One region of the Polycladomyces abyssicola genome, then DNA from elsewhere that is predicted to be linked to it. Evidence: a T-box and tRNA genes for the amino acid it is inferred to sense, from the RefSeq annotation. Region 1 holds a T-box; the other holds one or more tRNA genes.
What was found. The T-box of region 1 lies ahead of trpS (tryptophan--tRNA ligase). A T-box ahead of a tRNA ligase gene usually reads a tRNA of that ligase, here a tRNA-Trp.
Positions count from the first base shown of each region.

Region 2: it encodes a tRNA-Trp, which carries the amino acid that the T-box ahead of trpS (tryptophan--tRNA ligase) is inferred to sense. The anticodon was not compared.

Region 1 covers NZ_AP024601.1:2,186,128-2,195,310, reverse strand. Annotated here, with positions in the region: gene KI215_RS11080 (zf-HC2 domain-containing protein) at 1-582, shown strand, start outside; gene holA (DNA polymerase III subunit delta) at 609-1,631, shown strand; gene KI215_RS11070 (phytoene desaturase family protein) at 1,757-3,058, opposite strand; gene KI215_RS11065 (2-thiouracil desulfurase family protein) at 3,203-3,700, shown strand; gene KI215_RS11060 (NAD(P)H-dependent flavin oxidoreductase) at 3,821-4,888, shown strand; gene KI215_RS11055 (M1 family metallopeptidase) at 4,967-5,959, opposite strand; gene KI215_RS11050 (gluzincin family metallopeptidase) at 5,952-6,473, opposite strand; gene KI215_RS11045 (CcdC family protein) at 6,701-7,207, opposite strand; T-box leader at 7,395-7,617, shown strand; gene trpS (tryptophan--tRNA ligase) at 7,662-8,654, shown strand; gene rpsT (30S ribosomal protein S20) at 8,817-9,083, opposite strand.
Region 2 covers NZ_AP024601.1:2,656,365-2,665,547, forward strand. Annotated here, with positions in the region: gene KI215_RS13240 (glycosyl hydrolase family 18 protein) at 19-1,659, shown strand; tRNA gene KI215_RS13245 (tRNA-Arg) at 1,647-1,723, opposite strand; tRNA gene KI215_RS13250 (tRNA-Leu) at 1,729-1,815, opposite strand; tRNA gene KI215_RS13255 (tRNA-Cys) at 1,918-1,991, opposite strand; gene KI215_RS13260 (YugN family protein) at 2,047-2,472, shown strand; tRNA gene KI215_RS13265 (tRNA-Trp) at 2,474-2,547, opposite strand; tRNA gene KI215_RS13270 (tRNA-Thr) at 2,558-2,633, opposite strand; tRNA gene KI215_RS13275 (tRNA-Phe) at 2,638-2,713, opposite strand; tRNA gene KI215_RS13280 (tRNA-Ser) at 2,819-2,912, opposite strand; rRNA gene rrf (5S ribosomal RNA) at 2,938-3,054, opposite strand; rRNA gene KI215_RS13290 (23S ribosomal RNA) at 3,120-6,059, opposite strand; gene KI215_RS13295 (phosphodiester glycosidase family protein) at 6,900-8,537, shown strand; gene KI215_RS13300 (hypothetical protein) at 8,683-8,892, opposite strand; gene KI215_RS13305 (sigma-54-dependent Fis family transcriptional regulator) at 9,169-9,183, opposite strand, start outside.

The DNA.
Region 1 (9,183 bases):
CACTTGCGGTTAAAGCGACTGGATGAGCATTTATCTCTCCTGCCCCAAGTCCAACCGCCTGTCAGCGTGGTCGACCGCATCCTGCCGCAGTTGGAAAAACCAAAGCCGACACGTACCTTCCGCAGAAGGTTCACCAATATGAGATGGATCAGCGGGGGGATCACTGCAGCGATCGTAATCGGTGCCATCATCACCCAATGGGGGATGACGGAAAACCACACGCCCCCAAAACCGCCGGTTGCGACAAACCCATCTGGTGGCCCCTCAGCAAAGGACCATCCACCCACCTCATCCGGCCATAAACCTGTTATCGGAGCATCCGTGGAGGACACTGGAGATGGGCCCGAATGGTCGCCTCATCGGCGCTATCAGGCGGTGGTGTCCGGCAACCGCGTAGAGGTGCGTACAAAGGATGGGAAGTTGTGGTATCGCTCTTCCGCTTGGCAAAATGGAGCCAAAGCCCAACTCAGTTGGGCCGACGATCGCAAGTTGATCGTACTGATTGTTTGGCATGGGAAAGATGGTCAAGCGAAATCGGTGTTGAAAAAATACGATGTGCTTCAAAAACGAGAAGAAAAGTAGAAAAGCGGAGCAGGGGGGACTGCTGAATGTACCGCACTTTGGCGCGGGAGATCATGAAGGGGCATATTGAGCCGGTTTATTTGTTCTACGGCAAAGAAGGTTTTTTGATCGAAGAGATGGTCCACTTGTTGCGCAAACATGTCCTGCCTTCGGAGGATCCTTCCTTTCATGAAGTGATCCTGGACTTGGAGGAAATCCCGGTGCAACAGCTGGTGCAGGAGGCGGAAACCCCTTCATTTTTCGGTGGGCGCCGGTTGGTAATCGGTAAAAATGCATGGTTCTTGACTGCGGTCAAGGGGAAGGACAATGTGGAGCACCAGCCGGAAGAGCTCCTGAGGTATACGGAAAGTCCCCTGGAATCCAATGTCGTGGTGTTGATCGTACCCGCTGAAAAACTGGACACACGAAAAAAGACAGTGAAAGCGTTGGAGAAGAACTGTTGCACCGTCGCTTTTCCCTCATTGGAAGAAAAAGAGTTGCCAGGCTGGGTGGCCAAACGGTTGAAACAAGCGGGTGCCGCAGCCCAACCGGAAGCGGTTCGGCGGTTGATCCAGTTGACGGGGAACGATTTGCGCATGTTGGATCAAGAATGCAGGAAACTGGCCGCCTATGCAGGGAAAGAGGAGATCACGCCGGAGATGGTGGAACAGCTGGTCCCACGAACATTGGAGCATGATGTATTCAAACTGGTGGATTGTGTCGCGCGGCAGAAAACGGACGAGGCACTGTCCATTTTGTACGATTTGTTGTATCAGCGGGAGGAACCGATTCGAATCCTCGCTTTGCTGATTCGCCAGTATCGAATCATGTTGCAAGTGAAAGTGTTGGTTCAGCAAGGAAAATCGGAACGCCAGATCGCTTCTGCCCTTGGGCTGCACCCATATCCGGTGAAGTTGGCTGTGCGTCAAGGGGAGGCATACTCAGAAAAAACGCTGCGCTCCTTATTGTTGAAAGCCATTGAAACCGATCAGGCCGTCAAGTCGGGGAAAATAGACAAAGTGTTGGCATTGGAACGGTTTTTGATGGCGCAAACACCGGAGCCGGTTTGATCACTTCCAATCACCGTCATTTAAAAGGGGCCGAATCGGCAAATGCCCTTGGAGTTAGTCGAAAAGGGATCAAGAGGCAAAAGTCACCTGAGGGGGCTTCCCCCCTCAGGTTGATGGAACTTGCTCTAATCACCCATGTGTTCTTCGCCACGATGAGCCAGAATCCGATTGGTGACGTTGTAGGCGGAGCTGAAGGAAAGCTCGGATAATTGTCCTTCTCCTTGGCACCAATCACCAGCAAAATATGCATTGGCGATGCTGTAGAACTTGGTCGGCATCAACCGCTGATCGTCGATACACTTGATTTCCTGCACGGTGGCACGTTTCGAAATTCGCTTGGCGACCAATACATCTCGCCAACCCGGGAAGTGTTTGTCGTAAACGGATTCGATCGTAGCCACTTTTTCATCTGCTTTGTTTTGTTCGATCTCTTCCTGGGTCAGATAAGCAACAGCCTGCATCAGTTGGCCGCCTTCCGGGATACAGGTCTCATCGTAATAAGAGATGTCGGTGATAAATACCCGTTCCCCTTTATGGTAAATGTAAGTGTAAGGGCTTTCGATCCGTTTGCTGAGACCCACATCGTATACGACAACTTGATTCGGAACGTATCGGTTGTATTCTTCGAACAACGGCGCAAATCGGGTTTCGCCGAACAGGGTAAGCAACTCTTTGGGCGGAATGCAGAAAATGAAATGATCGGCGTGATAGACCGTATCCTTCCCGTGAACCGCTGTGACGCGGTTGTCTTCCGTTTCCACTTGTTGCACTTTTTCTTTGGTCAGGATTCGACCGCCGTTTTTGGTGAGAATGTCCGCAAAACCGTCCACAATGGATTGCCAGCCGCCGCCGATGTAGGCCACAGCGTGATGAGTGGCAAATAATCGGCTGTAATATTGGAAAAATAGCGGGGACGGTATTTTCTCCGGCTCATTGGTGAAAAAGTTGGAGGATGCAAGCGTTAACAGCAAATCGCGCAAAGGTTCCGGCTCTTTTTTCAGATATTCGCCGATCGGAACCCCGTCTTCCCCCCGTTCGATATGGGCCAGTGTTTTGATCACTTCATAGGCGAAACGCAATTTGTTTTTGTTGTCCAAGATTTTGGTTTGAAATAACCGTTCCAAAGTGGACGGCATCGGGGTTGTGAACGATCCCAGATCGTAATACGCTTTTTTGGGGGAGAAATCCCGCCAGTTCACCTTGAGATTTAGCTCGTGTTCATATTTGCGCAGGACACTTTTATCACGGGCGTAAATGGCATGAGCTCCAAAATTGAAATTAAATCCTTTCATCGGGATGGTGATCGCCCGACCACCCAACTTCGGTGCTTTTTCTAACAGTGTGACTTCGTAACCATGGTAGGCCAGGCGCGCGGCCGCGCTCAGTCCTGCCAATCCACCACCGACAACAACTACTTTTTCTGACACGGATGACACACTCCTATTCTGATTGCCACTGAAGATAAAGCGTTTTCTTGTATTCCATAGATTATTGTAACAAAATTGCCACCCCATCGCGTAGGGGATAATGGGTGTCTGAAAGTTTTGTTTTTGTTTCAGGAGGTGAAGGAGATGGGGCAAAAAGATCGGGAGAAAACTTCCCCGATGATCGTCAGCGCTTGTTTCGCCGGGATTCACTGCCGTTTTGACCAAAGGCACAACCGGATCGATGCCATCCAGCGGCTGGTTCGGAAAGGGCGGGCGATTCCCGTTTGTCCCGAACAGATGGGTGGTCTGCCCACCCCACGCAATCCGGCGGAGATCGTCGGTGGTGACGGAGACGATGTGCTGGACGGCCGGGCTCGTGTCGTGGATAACCAAGGGAATGATGTGACAGAAGCATTCCTGGCCGGTGCACGGGAAGCATTGGCCATGGCAAAAGCGATCGGTGCCAAAAAAGCGATTTTGAAGGAGCGGAGCCCGTCATGCGGCAGTTGTGCCATTTACGACGGGACATTCAGCAAAACATTGAAGGCAGGAATGGGGGTAACTGCCGCATTGTTGCGAAGGCACGGCATCGAAGTCGTGTCGGAAGAAACATGGGAAGGAGAAAAGGATCCGCAAGATTAAACCCGTACTGTACGTCGCGATTCAGAAGAGAGGGGAAGATTTTCCCTTGTTTTTTATTTTTTGAATCTATTGCTATGATGAAAATGAACGTCAATACCAACAAAGGGGAGAGGGAGGTCCATGTGGTCGGAGACCGAAGTCACACGCAAGTTGGGTGTGCAATATCCCATCATCCAGGCGGGAATGGCGGGTGGTCCCGCATCGCCGGAGTTGGCCGCGGCGGTTTCGGAGGCGGGAGGACTGGGAACGTTGGGGGCCGGTTACTGGACGGGCGAGCAGTTGCGGGATGCCGTTCGCACTGTGCGTCGGTTGACCGACCGCCCGTTTGCCGTCAATCTGTTCGTCCCGGAACCTTATGAAGTGTCGGAGGAACGGATTTCCCGTGTTCAGGAGAGAATGCGTCGCTATCGAAAAGAACTGGGGTTATCATCAGAACCACAATTTCCCAAACAGTTCGCTCCGGCGTTTGAGGAACAGATGGAAGTGGTGTTGGAAGAACGGGTCCCCGTACTCAGTTTTACGTTTGGCAAGTTGGGGGCCGAATGGATGCAAGCTTTGAAGGGACGCGATGTCGTGGTGATTGGCACGGCGACAACCGTGCGTGAAGCGGTCACATTGGAAGAGAGCGGTGTGGATATGGTGGTGGCCCAGGCGTTTGAGGCGGGCGGCCATCGGGGAACGTTTTTGAGCCGGTTTGATGAAGCGTTGATCGGCGGGATGGCGTTGATCCCGGCGATGGTGGACGCCGTCCGCATCCCGGTGATTGCCGCAGGCGGCATCATGGACGGCCGGGGAATTTCCGCGGCCTTGACGTTGGGAGCGCAAGGCGTGCAATTGGGAACGGCGTTTTTGACCTGCCGCGAGAGCGGCGCCCATCCGTTGCACCAGCAAGCGGTGTTGTCCGCGACCGATGAGAGTACGACTCTGACGCGTGCTTTCTCCGGCAAGCCTGCACGAGGTATCCGCAACCGGTTCATTGAGGAGATGGCGGATGTCGAACTACCCGATTATCCGGTACAAAATGCGTTGACCCGGGAAATCCGGCAAGCGGCGGGCAAGCAGGGACGATCCGAATTCCTGTCGATGTGGGCGGGACAAGGCACCCGACTGAGTCGGGAGATGACGGCAGAAGCGTTGATACAGGTATTGGTCAAGGAAACGGAGAAAGCGGTTAGTCGGTTGACGTAGGGAGTGCGTGAAGGTTTATCATAATGGCCGCTCCGAGCTGAGCGGCCGTATGGTTACTTCCATAACTCCCCTTTTCGCTCACTCTTGGTCGTTGACATACACACGGTGGCTGACGAAGAAATCGTGCAGATCCCGCCCGCTGGTTTGCTGCATGATCCGGATGAAGTCCCGCGTGGTGGCTACACCGAACTTCTTGGCCTGGAACCAGGCGTGCATGGCACGGTAGAAGGTATCGTCACCCAGCTCCATCCGCAATTCGTTCAACGTGCGGGAGCCGTATCCGTAGATCATCTGGCGGTACGCATTGATCCCACCCTCATTTGCATGCTGGGTGAATGTGGAAACGGGGGAGGAAACGTGATAGTATTCCTCCTTCGTCGGTTCCGTTGTCAACCCGTTCAAATCATTCATGTATAGCGCTGCGGCGAAGGTGGCAAATGATTCGTCCAGCCACGGCTCATCATATTCGTTATTGCCGATGATGCCATAGAACCACTGATGGCCGATTTCATGTGCCGTTACTGACTTCACCCACTCCTGGGTACGGTTGTCGTTGAGGCTCATCATGATCAGTTGGGGATATTCCATCCCGCCAAACCATCCTTCCATGCTGACAATGTCCAACTCCGGCCACGGGTACTTTCCGAACTTTTCACTGAACAGGGCGATGCTACCGCGTCCTGCCTCCAACATCGCGTCGGCATACTTGGCTTGCCGGTCGGTATAGTACACGTTGATTTTCACATCGCCGACCGATGTCTGCCGGACATGGTAGTTCGGGTCCAACTCCATCGCAAAGTCGCGGACATTTTGAGCTCGGAAATGGTAAGTGGCCAAGTCTTTGTGGAAGATGGTTTTGCCGACTTGCGTGCCGGTCGCCGCCACCACCTGGCTGCGGTCGGTGGTGAACAGGACGTCAAAATCCCCGGTTAACGAATAGAACGATTCTCCGTAAGGGAAATAGGGATCGGTGTTCCAGCCCTCTTCATCGTACACGGCCAGGATGGGGAACCAGTTGCCGAGAGAAACGGTGGTGCCATGCCATCCGAAACGGTCCTGCAGTTCAGGCACTTTGACGGTAAAAAGCGATTTGCACTTCCGGTCGACTGTTGGGGGCCAAGTTGAGGCCGGTGATGTGAAGCGCGGTTTCGCTTAAGGAAAATGCGGTCGGATTTCCGTTTACCTTGACGGATTGGATCTGTGTTCCTCCGCCAGCTTCCGTGAAATCCCGCGCGTTGGCCCACACATTGAAATACAGGTCATGGAGCGTAAAACCGAGATTGTTGCCAAACGTCACGTTCATCGTTCCGGTGATCGTATGACGGTTGGCATCATAGGTGACGTTCATCCGGTAATGAGGGCGGGCGGGACCGAGCAGGCGGTCATTCCGGTGGGCGGATGACTTCGTCCGGGGCACCGCCTTCACATGCGGGTGCGGATTGGCCGGTTGATAGACACCGGGGATGTCCGCCGGGTCCGTCGCAGGTTGTGCGTGTGTGACGGCAGGAGACAGCGGCCAACTAACGGTCCCCGCCAATAGGAAAACGGTTGTGGTGAGTACGGACAGTAACCTTGTTTTTTTCAAATGGCATCCCTCCTCTTTTTAGGGATATCTTTCTTGCGCGGTGGAAACGATTCCTTGGGACTATTGAACTATTTTTAAAAAAATAAAAATCGGGGCTATGGCCATTCCGTTAGGCAGCAATGCTCCCCAAGTGAATGTCAAGCTCAACCGAGCGAAGACTCGGAAAGCGCAAAATAAAAAAAGAGCCGGCTGGCTCTCTGATTATGAATAAACCGTTTCCACATCTCTCAGTCTGCATGATGCGATTCAGTCTTAATTCGCTTCAGTAATCGCCGATACTGAAGATACATTGTCACTCGCCACGGCAGGATCATGCCGAAGGCGAGGATAAAGAAGACCCCACCCGTCTGCGGAATGGAAATGTGTTCTTCCACGTAGGTGTGCAAGCCAAGACGCAAGACCAGCAGCCCGAGCAGGATGAAGATGAACGCTTTGGATCGCTTCAGATAGATATCACCGCCAACGACGTGAAAATGGGATGTGCGGATCAGCGGGTAGGAGAAAAACACAGCGCCGGCGAGAAAAGCGATGATTCCCCAGGAAACGGGGATACGGGTCGGCGGGTAGAGGAACATCAGAAACCCCGTACTCATGGCGATCGGTGGCAGTATGATCTTTTTGGCCGATGTCGGTTTCTTGGTTGCACGCAACCGGATCACAACGATGGTAAGGGCCATGATGAGTGATCCCAGCGTGGCCGCGATGTGCAGTGGTTTCACTCCGAAGGCTTGCATGGTCAACCCTCCTACTTGAACACCGAAATCGTAACATACCAGTCTGGGTTTGTAAATATTTCGGTAAGTCAGGTTGCATCCGTCGCCATTTCTTGTTATCTTGTTATCATGAGTGAGCGGGAAAGCTCAGCCCTTCAGGGTTGGGATGAAAGTGAGCGTCGGACGCAAAACGGACAATCGGATACTGACAAAGGCGAAGAAGAAGAAGAGTAGCGCGGACCGGCCCGTTCAGAGAGTTGACGGTGGGTGCGAGTCAACCGGGCTTCCGCGTGAATGGGCTTCGGAGCCGTTTCCCGAAAGGATACTCAATCGTCCGAGTAGGCGGAACCGGTCGCAAACCGTTATGGCAATCAAGTGCGCCGATATTCGGCGAAGCAGGGTGGTACCGCGAGGAATGCCTCGTCCCTATGGGGATGGGGTTTTTTATTTTGGAAAAAAGGAGCGTGAATCGGACATGAAACGGATGTTGTCTGGCATTCAACCGACGGGAAATCTGCATCTGGGCAATTATCTCGGTGCGTTGAAGCGGTTTGTGGAATTGCAGGATGAGGCCGAATGCTTCTACTGTGTGGTTGATCTTCATGCATTGACCGTGCCGCGTGATCCCGATGAATTGCGGGAGAAGACATTGGAAGTGGCGACGCTGTATCTGGCGGCCGGCTTGGATCCAAAAAAGGCGACACTGTTCGTACAATCCCATGTTCGGGCGCACACGGAAGCAGGTTGGTTGTTGCAATGCGTAGCCCGTATGGGTGAGTTGAACCGCATGACGCAATTTAAGGAAAAAAGCCAGGGGTCCGATGGCGTGGTTGTTGGTTTGTACACCTACCCGGTTCTGCAGGCAGCGGACATCGTTCTGTACCAAGCGGATGCCGTTCCGGTGGGGGAAGACCAGAAACAGCACCTGGAATTGGCGCGCGACTTGGCCGAGCGGTTTAACAACCGGTACGGGAAAGTGCTGACACTGCCGGAACCGCTGATCGGGAAGATCGGTGCGCGTATCATGGGATTGGACAATCCGGTGAAAAAGATGAGCAAAAGTGCAGGAAGTGAAGCCAACTACATTGCGCTTCTGGATGAGCCGGATGTGATCGTGAAGAAGATCAAACGAGCGGTGACCGATTCGGAGAACTGTATCGCCTATGATCCGGAGAGCAAGCCAGGGATCAGCAATCTGTTGGTCATTTACAGCCTGATCACGGGACAGACGATCGAGGAAACCGTCCAGCATTTTGAAGGAAAAGGATACGGGCAGTTGAAGAAAGAAGTGGCCGAAGCAGTGGTGGAACATCTCACACCGATCCGTGAGCGTTATCACGAACTGCGGCAATCGGGGGAAGTGGAACGCGTACTGGCTGAAGGTGCGGAAAAAGCAAGTGCCATCGCGGATGAAACACTGGCCAGGATGAAGGAAGCGATGGGGTTGGTACCGCCGTTTGGCCGGTAATGCAAATGTACGTACCGTCCTTGCAGGGGATTGTAGGCGGAACCAAGAGAAGAATACCGGGATCCTGAACATAAAGGTCCGGGCAGATTGCCCGGACCTTCTATTATGTCTATGTCCAGTTATGATCAATAATAAAAGCCGACCCTGCGTGGGGTCGTCCGATTAACCGTTCAGGGCGTTCAATTTTTGAGCCAAGCGGGATTTCTTCCGAGCTGCGGCATTTTTATGGAGAAGGCCTTTGGTGACGCCTTTGTCCAATTTCCGGGAAGCTTCGCGCAACAGAACGGCCGCTTGTTCTTTATCCTTGGCCTCCACTGCAGCCAAGAATTTTTTGATGGCCGTACGGATGGCGGATTTTTGGGCTGCGCGATGCATCCGGCGTTTTTCGTTGGTTTTCGCCCGTTTGATCGCAGATTTGATGTTCGCCATGATTTCACCTCCTGCAGATACCACCATTGCGTCCCTTAGCGTGCAACATGCTAAATTGTAGCACGGCAATGGGCAAATTGCAAGCTTGGAATAATGAGGG
Region 2 (9,183 bases), 470 kb from region 1:
TTTCAGGAGGAGAGGACCATGCGGAATCATTATGATTTATATCGAAAACCGAAACCGCCATCTTCACCCGAAAAACAACCGGAGAAACGATCGTGGCAGTGGCGGGGTTTGTCATTTACCACTTGGACCGTTTTGCTGTTTATGTTGATTACAGGCACGTCAAGTGCGGGAATTCTATACGCCGTCAACCGGTGGGCCCCTCTGGTGAAAGTGACGAAACCACAGCAAAACCCTTCTGATCCGTCTTCAACTCAGCCGTTTGCCAGCGACGATGATGATCCGTACGGTTGGGAAGGAGAGGATGAATGGGGAGAAACAGACGCGGAGTCTGGCCCTTCTCCCTACCCTGATGCAAAACAGCCGGTACCACCTAAACATAACCGTTGGCATTCAACCGATCAGCATACCCCATCAGACCAAGCCGGGAGGCCCCACCCGTCACCACCTGTTGTCGCTCCGCCGACCGCCAACCGGCCGGTTCCGTCCATCCGGTCCAAGGTGGCCGTTTATGTACCGTATTGGCAAACGAATGCCGCCACCACTTCCTTTCAGCGACATACTGACTCCATAGACACAGCATATTTCGTTTGGTACGAAATAAAACAGAACGGCACCATCGGTCTCATTCCTTCGGCGAAAGAGAACGAAAAAGCCCTGACACTGGTGCGACAACATCGGATCCAAATCATCTTTTCTTTGGGAAACGGGTGGGATCCCAAGCGTCTGCATTACTGGCTGGAAACGGCAGACCGACGACGTTTTTTGACGAAACAAATCGTACAATGGGCCGAGCAACAACGAATCGACGGTGTGGAATTAAACTTGGAGCCGTTGCTCGCCCAGGACCGAGAGCGCTTGTCCGACTTTGTCGTGCTTGTCGCCCGGAATTTGCACGCCAAACGAAAACAACTTCACATCTCCGTCTTTCCCAAAACCCGGGAACCGGGAGATTGGTCCGGGCAGATCGCTCAGGACTGGGCACATCTCGGCCGATATGCAGACAAAGTGAATATCATGACTTTTAACTACAGCTTAAAAAAGCCGGGGCCCGGAACCCCGCTCACGTGGTTGGTAAAAGTTCTCGATTTTGCAGTCACTCAAATACCGGTGGACAAAATCCAAGTGGTTTTTCCGTGGGTCGGCCAACTTTGGAAGACAGATCGGACATCGCCAGATCCTTTAACCTATTCCTCAGCACAAGTGCTGCTTCAAAATGGATGGCCCCTCCGGCGCGATGCAAACCATGAACCTTATCTGGTGAATCGACGAGATGGTAAAACTCAGACAGGATATTTCCAGGACACCATCAGCTACAAAGCCAAACTGGATGTCATCATTCAGCGATATCCCAATATCGGGGGTGTAACCCACTGGTATATCGGAACGGAAGATCCGAAAGTGTGGATGGTAATTGAACAAGCGATGAGATCGAAATCGTTTGAAGTAGGTAGCCGCTGTGGGAAATCCAGACCCCGGCTGCTATTTCCCGTACCCACTCCTCACTCGACAGGATATTGGGTTACCCATGAGCAACCTTTGAGCAAAAGGGAAAACAGCGCACCCGGAATCATGCAGTGGTTAAAACCCGTGTCAGCAGATTGTTTCCAAGAAAGGAAAAACCACCATCCATGCGGATGGTGGTTCTTTGGCGTGCCCTGAGAGATTCGAACTCCCGACCTTCTGATTCGTAGTCAGACGCTCTATCCAGCTGAGCTAAGGGCACATGGTTGGTGCGGACGAAGGGACTTGAACCCCCACGGTCTTGCGACCACAAGATCCTGAATCTTGCGCGTCTGCCAATTCCGCCACGTCCGCGTGTTTTGTTTTTTGTCCTTCAATCAGCGGCGACATCATTTATTTTATTATAGCTTGTTCATGATGTCAACCCTTTTTTCGAAGAAATTTTTTTCTAGATTTTGGAGGCGGCACCCGGATTCGAACCGGGGATAAAGGATTTGCAGTCCTCTGCCTTACCACTTGGCTATGCCGCCTTGTCGTATGATCGACAGTATCCTGTCGCACACTATTTTGAAAGGAGGGGTATCCATGATCCCACTACACTCACCCATCATCGAAAACGTACAGGGACGTTTTGCCGACGTGGAATCCCTGCTTGATAAAGAAGGATTCCAATTGGGCGGTGCGTATGAATATGACCACGGTTACTTTGACAAGGCCCTAGACCGGGAATCGGATGCGCATCAATCTTACCTGCGCGTTCCCGTTTCCTCCGTCAAAGGGCGAATCGGTGACCCCAACGCCACCGTCAAGCTCGGCCGGCCTTTTGTGCTGCGTCACGAATTCCAAGCCGGACCGGATGATCGTGTCAATACCGGTGTCTTTTCCGGCTTGATCGACCAGTTCCAAGAACCGGCCGTTAAAGACGCTCCTGTCGATGAGAAATGGATCGACAGAGCACAATCGGCGCTTCGAGAGCTTGAAACCCGGATTCAAAACGGATTCCGGGATTAATTGGCAGGGGCGGTAGGAATCGAACCCACACTGGAGGTTTTGGAGACCTCTGTTCTGCCATTAAACTACGCCCCTCCACTACCCGTGGTGCCGATGAGAGGACTCGAACCTCCAACCTACTGATTACAAGTCAGTTGCTCTACCAATTGAGCTACATCGGCATAATGGTGGTTCGGGACGGAATCGAACCGCCGACACGAGGATTTTCAGTCCTCTGCTCTACCAACTGAGCTACCGAACCAAGGCGAAATTTATCCTAACATAGTGAAGGGGGATCCGTCAACCGGATTCCTCGTTTTCAAATTGTTGAAAAAAGACTCCTGTAATCCAGAAGTCGGCATGAAAATGGCGGAGAGGGAGGGATTCGAACCCTCGAGGCGGGTTTTGCCCGCCTACACGATTTCCAATCGTGCTCCTTCGGCCAGCTCGGACACCTCTCCGCGTTGCCTATAGAGGAGAAAACCTGCCTGGCAGCGTCCTACTCTCCCAGGGGCTCCCGCCCCAAGTACCATCGGCGCTGGAGGGCTTAACTTCCGTGTTCGGAATGGGAACGGGTGGTTCCCCTCCGCTATCACCACCAGACAGGATATGGTGTTTGGTTACACCTTCAAAATTGGTTACGGGATCGTCTGCATTCACTTGCGAGTGAGGGGAAGCCCTCGACCGATTCGTATCCGTCAGCTCAACGCATTACTGCGCTTACACCTCGGACCGATCTACCTCGTCATCTACAAGGGGTCTTACTCCCACGAGGGGATGGGAAATCTCATCTTGAGGGGGGCTTCGCGCTTAGATGCTTTCAGCGCTTATCCCGTCCGCACTTGGCTACCCAGCGATGCATCTGGCGACACAACTGGTACACCAGCGGTGCGTCCATCCCGGTCCTCTCGTACTAAGGACAGCTCCTCTCAGATTTCCTACGCCCGCGGCAGATAGGGACCGAACTGTCTCACGACGTTCTGAACCCAGCTCGCGTACCGCTTTAATGGGCGAACAGCCCAACCCTTGGGACCGACTTCAGCCCCAGGATGCGATGAGCCGACATCGAGGTGCCAAACCTCCCCGTCGATGTGGACTCTTGGGGGAGATTAGCCTGTTATCCCCGGGGTAGCTTTTATCCGTTGAGCGATGGCCCTTCCACTCGGAACCACCGGATCACTAAGCCCGACTTTCGTCCCTGCTCGACTTGTAGGTCTCGCAGTCAAGCTCCCTTCTGCCTTTACACTCTTAGGCGCGATTTCCAACCGCGCTGAGGGAACCTTTGGGCGCCTCCGTTACCTTTTAGGAGGCGACCGCCCCAGTCAAACTGCCCACCTGACACGGTCCTCCAGCCGGATCACGGCTGCGAGTTAGAACCCCGGTACAGCCAGAGTGGTATCCCACCGGCGCCTCCACCGAAGCTGGCGCTCCGGCTTCTCAGGCTCCCACCTATCCTGTACAAGCTGTACCTAGATTCAATATCAGGCTGCAGTAAAGCTCCACGGGGTCTTTCCGTCTTGCCGCGGGTAACCTGCATCTTCACAGGTACTACGATTTCACCGGGTCTCTCGTTGAGACAGCGCCCAAGTCGTTACGCCTTTCGTGCGGGTCGGAACTTACCCGACAAGGAATTTCGCTACCTTAGGACCGTTATAGTTACGGCCGCCGTTTACTGGGGCTTCGGTTCAGAGCTTCGCCTTTCGGCTAACCCTTCCCCTTAACCTTCCAGCACCGGGCAGGCGTCAGCCCCTATACTTCGCCTTACGGCTTAGCAGAGACCTGTGTTTTTGCTAAACAGTCGCTTGGGCCTCTTCACTGCGACCTCCTCGGGCTGTTAACCCTACCGAGGCACCCCTTCTCCCGAAGTTACGGGGTCATTTTGCCGAGTTCCTTAACGAGAGTTATCCCGCGCGCCTGAGGATTCTCTCCTCGCCTACCTGTGTCGGTTTGCGGTACGGGCACCTCACTCCTCGCTAGAGGCTTTTCTTGGCAGTGTGGGATCAGGGACTTCGGTACTTCAATTTCCCTCGCCATCACGGCTCAGCCTTATGACCGGACGGATTTGCCTATCCGATCAGCCTTACCGCTTGGACGCGCACTTCCAATCGCGCGATCCCCTACCCTCCTGCGTCCCCCCTTCGCTCAAACGGAGTGGAGGTGGTACAGGAATATCAACCTGTTGTCCATCGCCTACGCCTTTCGGCCTCGGCTTAGGTCCCGACTTACCCTGAGCGGACGAGCCTTCCTCAGGAAACCTTAGGCTTACGGCGGAGGGGATTCTCACCCCTCTTTTCGTTACTCACACCGGCATTCTCACTTCCCAGCGCTCCACCATGCCTTCCGGCACAGCTTCGACGCCCTGGGAACGCTCCCCTACCGCGTATCTTCCGATACACCCACAGCTTCGGTGGTCCGTTTAGCCCCGTTACATTTTCGGCGCAGGGTCACTTGACCAGTGAGCTATTACGCACTCTTTAAATGATGGCTGCTTCTAAGCCAACATCCTGGTTGTCTCGGCAACCCCACATCCTTTTCCACTTAACGGACACTTGGGGACCTTAGCTGGTGGTCTGGGCTGTTTCCCTCTTGACCACGGATCTTAGCACTCGTAGTCTGACTCCCGGAGTAAAGTAAACGGCATTCGGAGTTTGACTGAGTTCGGTAACCCGGGAAGGGCCCCTAGCCCAATCAGTGCTCTACCTCCGTCACTCATCCTCCGAGGCTAGCCCTAAAGCTATTTCGGGGAGAACCAGCTATCTCCGAGTTCGATTGGCATTTCACCCCTACCCACACCTCATCCCCTGGTTTTTCAACACCAGTGGGTTCGGGCCTCCATTGAGTGTTACCTCAACTTCACCCTGGACATGGGTAGATCACCCGGTTTCGGGTCGACGACCACGTACTCATTCGCCCTGTTCAGACTCGCTTTCGCTACGGCTCCGGCTTCTCGCCTTAACCTCGCACGTGACCGTCACTCGCCGGTTCATTCTACAAAAGGCACGCCGTCACGCCCCAAGGACGCTCCGACTGCTTGTAGGCACACGGTTTCAGGTTCTCTTTCACTCCCCTCCCGGGGTGCTTTTCACCTTTCCCTCACGGTACTGGTTCGCTATCGGTCGCCAGGGAGTATTTAGCCTTGGGAGGTGGTCCTCCCTGCTTCCCACGGGATTTCACGTGTCCCGCGGTACTCGGGGTCCGTCTCGGAGAGGCGAAGGTTTCGACTACAGGGCTGTTACCTCCTATGGCGGACCGTTCCAGGTCACTTCGTCTACCCTCGCCTTTTATCACTCCATGTGAGACGCCCCACAACCCCGCCGGGCAAAACCCGACGGTTTGGGCTGTTCCCCTTTCGCTCGCCGCTACTCAGGGAATCGCTGTTGCTTTCTTCTCCTCGGGGTACTAAGATGTTTCAGTTCCCCCGGTGTGCCCCCGTCCACCCTATGTGTTCAGGTGGCGGTACCAGCCCTCGTCGGACTGGTGGGTTGCCCCATTCGGGAATCCTCGGATCAACGCTCGCTTACAGCTCCCCGAGGCATATCGGTGTTCGCCCCGCCCTTCATCGGCTCCTGGCGCCAAGGCATCCACCGTGCGCCCTTACTAGCTTCTCCTCAGGACTCGCTACCTGTGAATGCTTGACTCTCCCGTATCCAATTTTCAAGGTGCAACCGCAATTTCCGCTGATTTCTCAGCAGTTTCGTCGTGACGAATAATAATATAGCACAGCTCTCACATCGAATCAAGCACTTTTTTCGAGGAATTATTTTCCGGATCGGGTGTCTAAAAATCGCTTCATTAATAAATAAGGCGACAGGCTGATCACTTTCTTCAACCTCGACCACACGGGCTTTCACTAATGGCATGATCTCATCATCACACGAGATGAATGGACCTGCAATAACGCGAATCCTCTTCCGTCAGCTTTTTTCCCCTTCATGTAGAATACCCAAACAGAAAAAATTCACCCCGTTCCACACGAAACGGGGTGTTCTCATCAAACAATCAAATTCATGCCCACATATATCCGAGTTCCACCGCTTCCAAATAGGCACGGTTCAAATGATCCGGCCGGATAAAAGCCGATAACAGATCCAAGTGACTTGCTTCCAGTTTCGTGAAACCCGGTCAACAAATCGTCCGTGATCCGCAATGTATAATCCTGATCAATCGTCAATTGGGTCCATCCTGTTCTCTCTTCCGCAAATCCACAGGGGGGGGACGGTTTCCAAAGCCCGCACGACTGTCGTTCCGACCGCATGTTAGGGTAAGGAGCTGAATAGGGGGAAATTGCGGCAATGATCAAATCGTCCGCAGCGATGTCTAGGGGTGTGGTCAAATGGCTTTGATTCATCAATTCGAACTGCCCGTCTGTGTAGAAACGTTACAGAAGGTTAAATGTCGATTCACACATCCTGATTATCATGAGGAACTGAGAGATAAGGGGGGATAGCATGTTTGAGAAGAGGAAATGGAGCAAAAAGTTAGTGATTGTCATCTTAGCAATATTCGTTGCAAGTACAAGCACTGCTTTTGAATCCAATTCACTGGCAGCACAACCTAACACGGAGCCGAGTCATTTCTCGGAAAAGCTTCCCATTGGCTCTCCTGAATTACCTGAGCGGCGTACGGTTGAACATCCTGTTCCTGGAGTGACGATTACTACCGTCTACCGGGGGTACCCTGACACTCACGCGTTTTTTACTGTAACCGTAGCGACCGTCAACGACAAGGAGACGGCTGACAACATTAACGTCGCGCTGAAGAAGGCCGGATTCGACTCACGTATTGAGACGCTAAACGAACGTGCACCTGACGATCCTGCTACCGGTCCATTGGGTTATCGCGTCCGTGTAGGTTTCTTTTCAGATAAACCTTCTGCATTGGCAATGGCTGAGAAGATCAAACAGGCGGGCGTCCGGCTGGATAACGGTCAAGTCATTGGCGAAAAGAGCTCTGTACAGTTTAGTGCCGAGGATGGTGGACCTACAACCGGTCCGTGGGAAATCCGGATTTTAACAATTGATCCGAAATATTACCGCGGTGAACTGAAAGTTGCTCTCGCAACGCCGGACGGGATTGGCAGCGAAACAGTATCATCCATTGTCCGTCGTACCGGTGCGTCAATTGGTACAAACGCTAGCTATTTCGTGATGCGGGATACCGATGGCACACCTGGGGACGTTGCTGGCCTCTCTGTTGTGAACGGGCGTCTCATCAGTGAAGCGGTGAACAATACCGGCAGCTTTGTTTTGACCAGTCCTAATGGTCGTGGAGCTAGAGTAGAAAAACTGTCAACCGAGCTATCAGTTCATTCCTCTGACGGATCATCGACAATGATTGACGGAATCAATCGTAAGCCTGGTCTTATCTTGAACTGTGGCGGCATCGACGATACACCAACCAATCATCCCAAACATGACTTCTTATGTACTGACCCGGATGAGATCGTCTACTTTACCCGGGACTACGGTCGGATAGCAGATGCTGGACCCGGGGTGCAGGTAACTCTAGATAAGGAAGGAAAAGTGATCGCGGTAGCCGAACAACGTGGTGGAGTGATCCCCGAAGAAGGAATCATGCTGCAGGGCACTGGGAAAGGTGCTGACTGGTTACGCCTTCACGCAAAAGTCGGATCAAAGTTGTACATCAAACAGTCGGTCAAGAATGCAGAGGGTGAGCACCTGAAACTCAACAAGAATATCAATATTGTCAGCGGTGGTCCAATACTGCTTAAAGACGGCAGGCCTGTCGTTGATGCATACGCAGAAGGGTTCCATTGGTCGGAGAGCCCTTTCTACTACAACTTCGGCGTACGTCGGCACCCTAGAACGATCGCCGGCACTACACCTGACGGCAAGATCATCATTGTGGTGGCTGACGGACGTATTCCAGGTGTAGCAACGGGGCTCAATTTCAAGGAAGAAGTAGCACTGATGAAAAGCCTCGGTGTTACTGATGCTGTAAATCTGGACGGCGGTGGCTCTTCGACTTTTGTCGGTCCTGACGGTCTTCGCAATCATCCTTCGGACGGCCAGGAACGTCCAACCGGTGATGCCCTGCTCGTGATGCCCCCAAAGCATCAAAACTAGGGATATTTAATCAACACCGAATAGCCAAAGACTGGAATCGATTTGTGACATTGTGAATGTTGCCCAGCACTAAGTGCTGGGCTCTTTCTGTGTGGTGACTGCTCCCTTGTGCTGAAGGCCCAAGGTTCGGCTCTCACTCTTCAGTTCAACTTTTCCCGTTCCCCTTGATCCCATGATTTCGATCTATTCCCATCGACTTTGATAAATTTGACCCGGCCCCGGCTTTATGAATATTGGGGTTGATCTTGAAGTGTTCTATCTCATGACGAATTTTCTCCAACTCGATACGAATGCTTTTAAAACCCTTATCCATTGTCTCTTTATATTCTTCGAGCTTTTGGTAACGATCTTTCATGCGGAACCCCCTTGCTGACTTTCATGGTAAGTTACTAGCCAACTCCTCCCGGACTGTTTCAAATAATGTGTTACTTCTTCTTATTTACCATATTTTAAAAGGGTGAAAACCTAGATATGCACGACGCATCTCACAGTCAACGACATATGGATTTTAAGCTACCTTGGAACATGAGGCGGTTTCATCATTTTCACATTGACGCTAAGACGAAATGCTTTCATAATGACCGGAGCGCTTTCATCTCTCCATTCATTAGAGAGACGAAAGCGCTCTCTCTTAACTTTTCAAAAC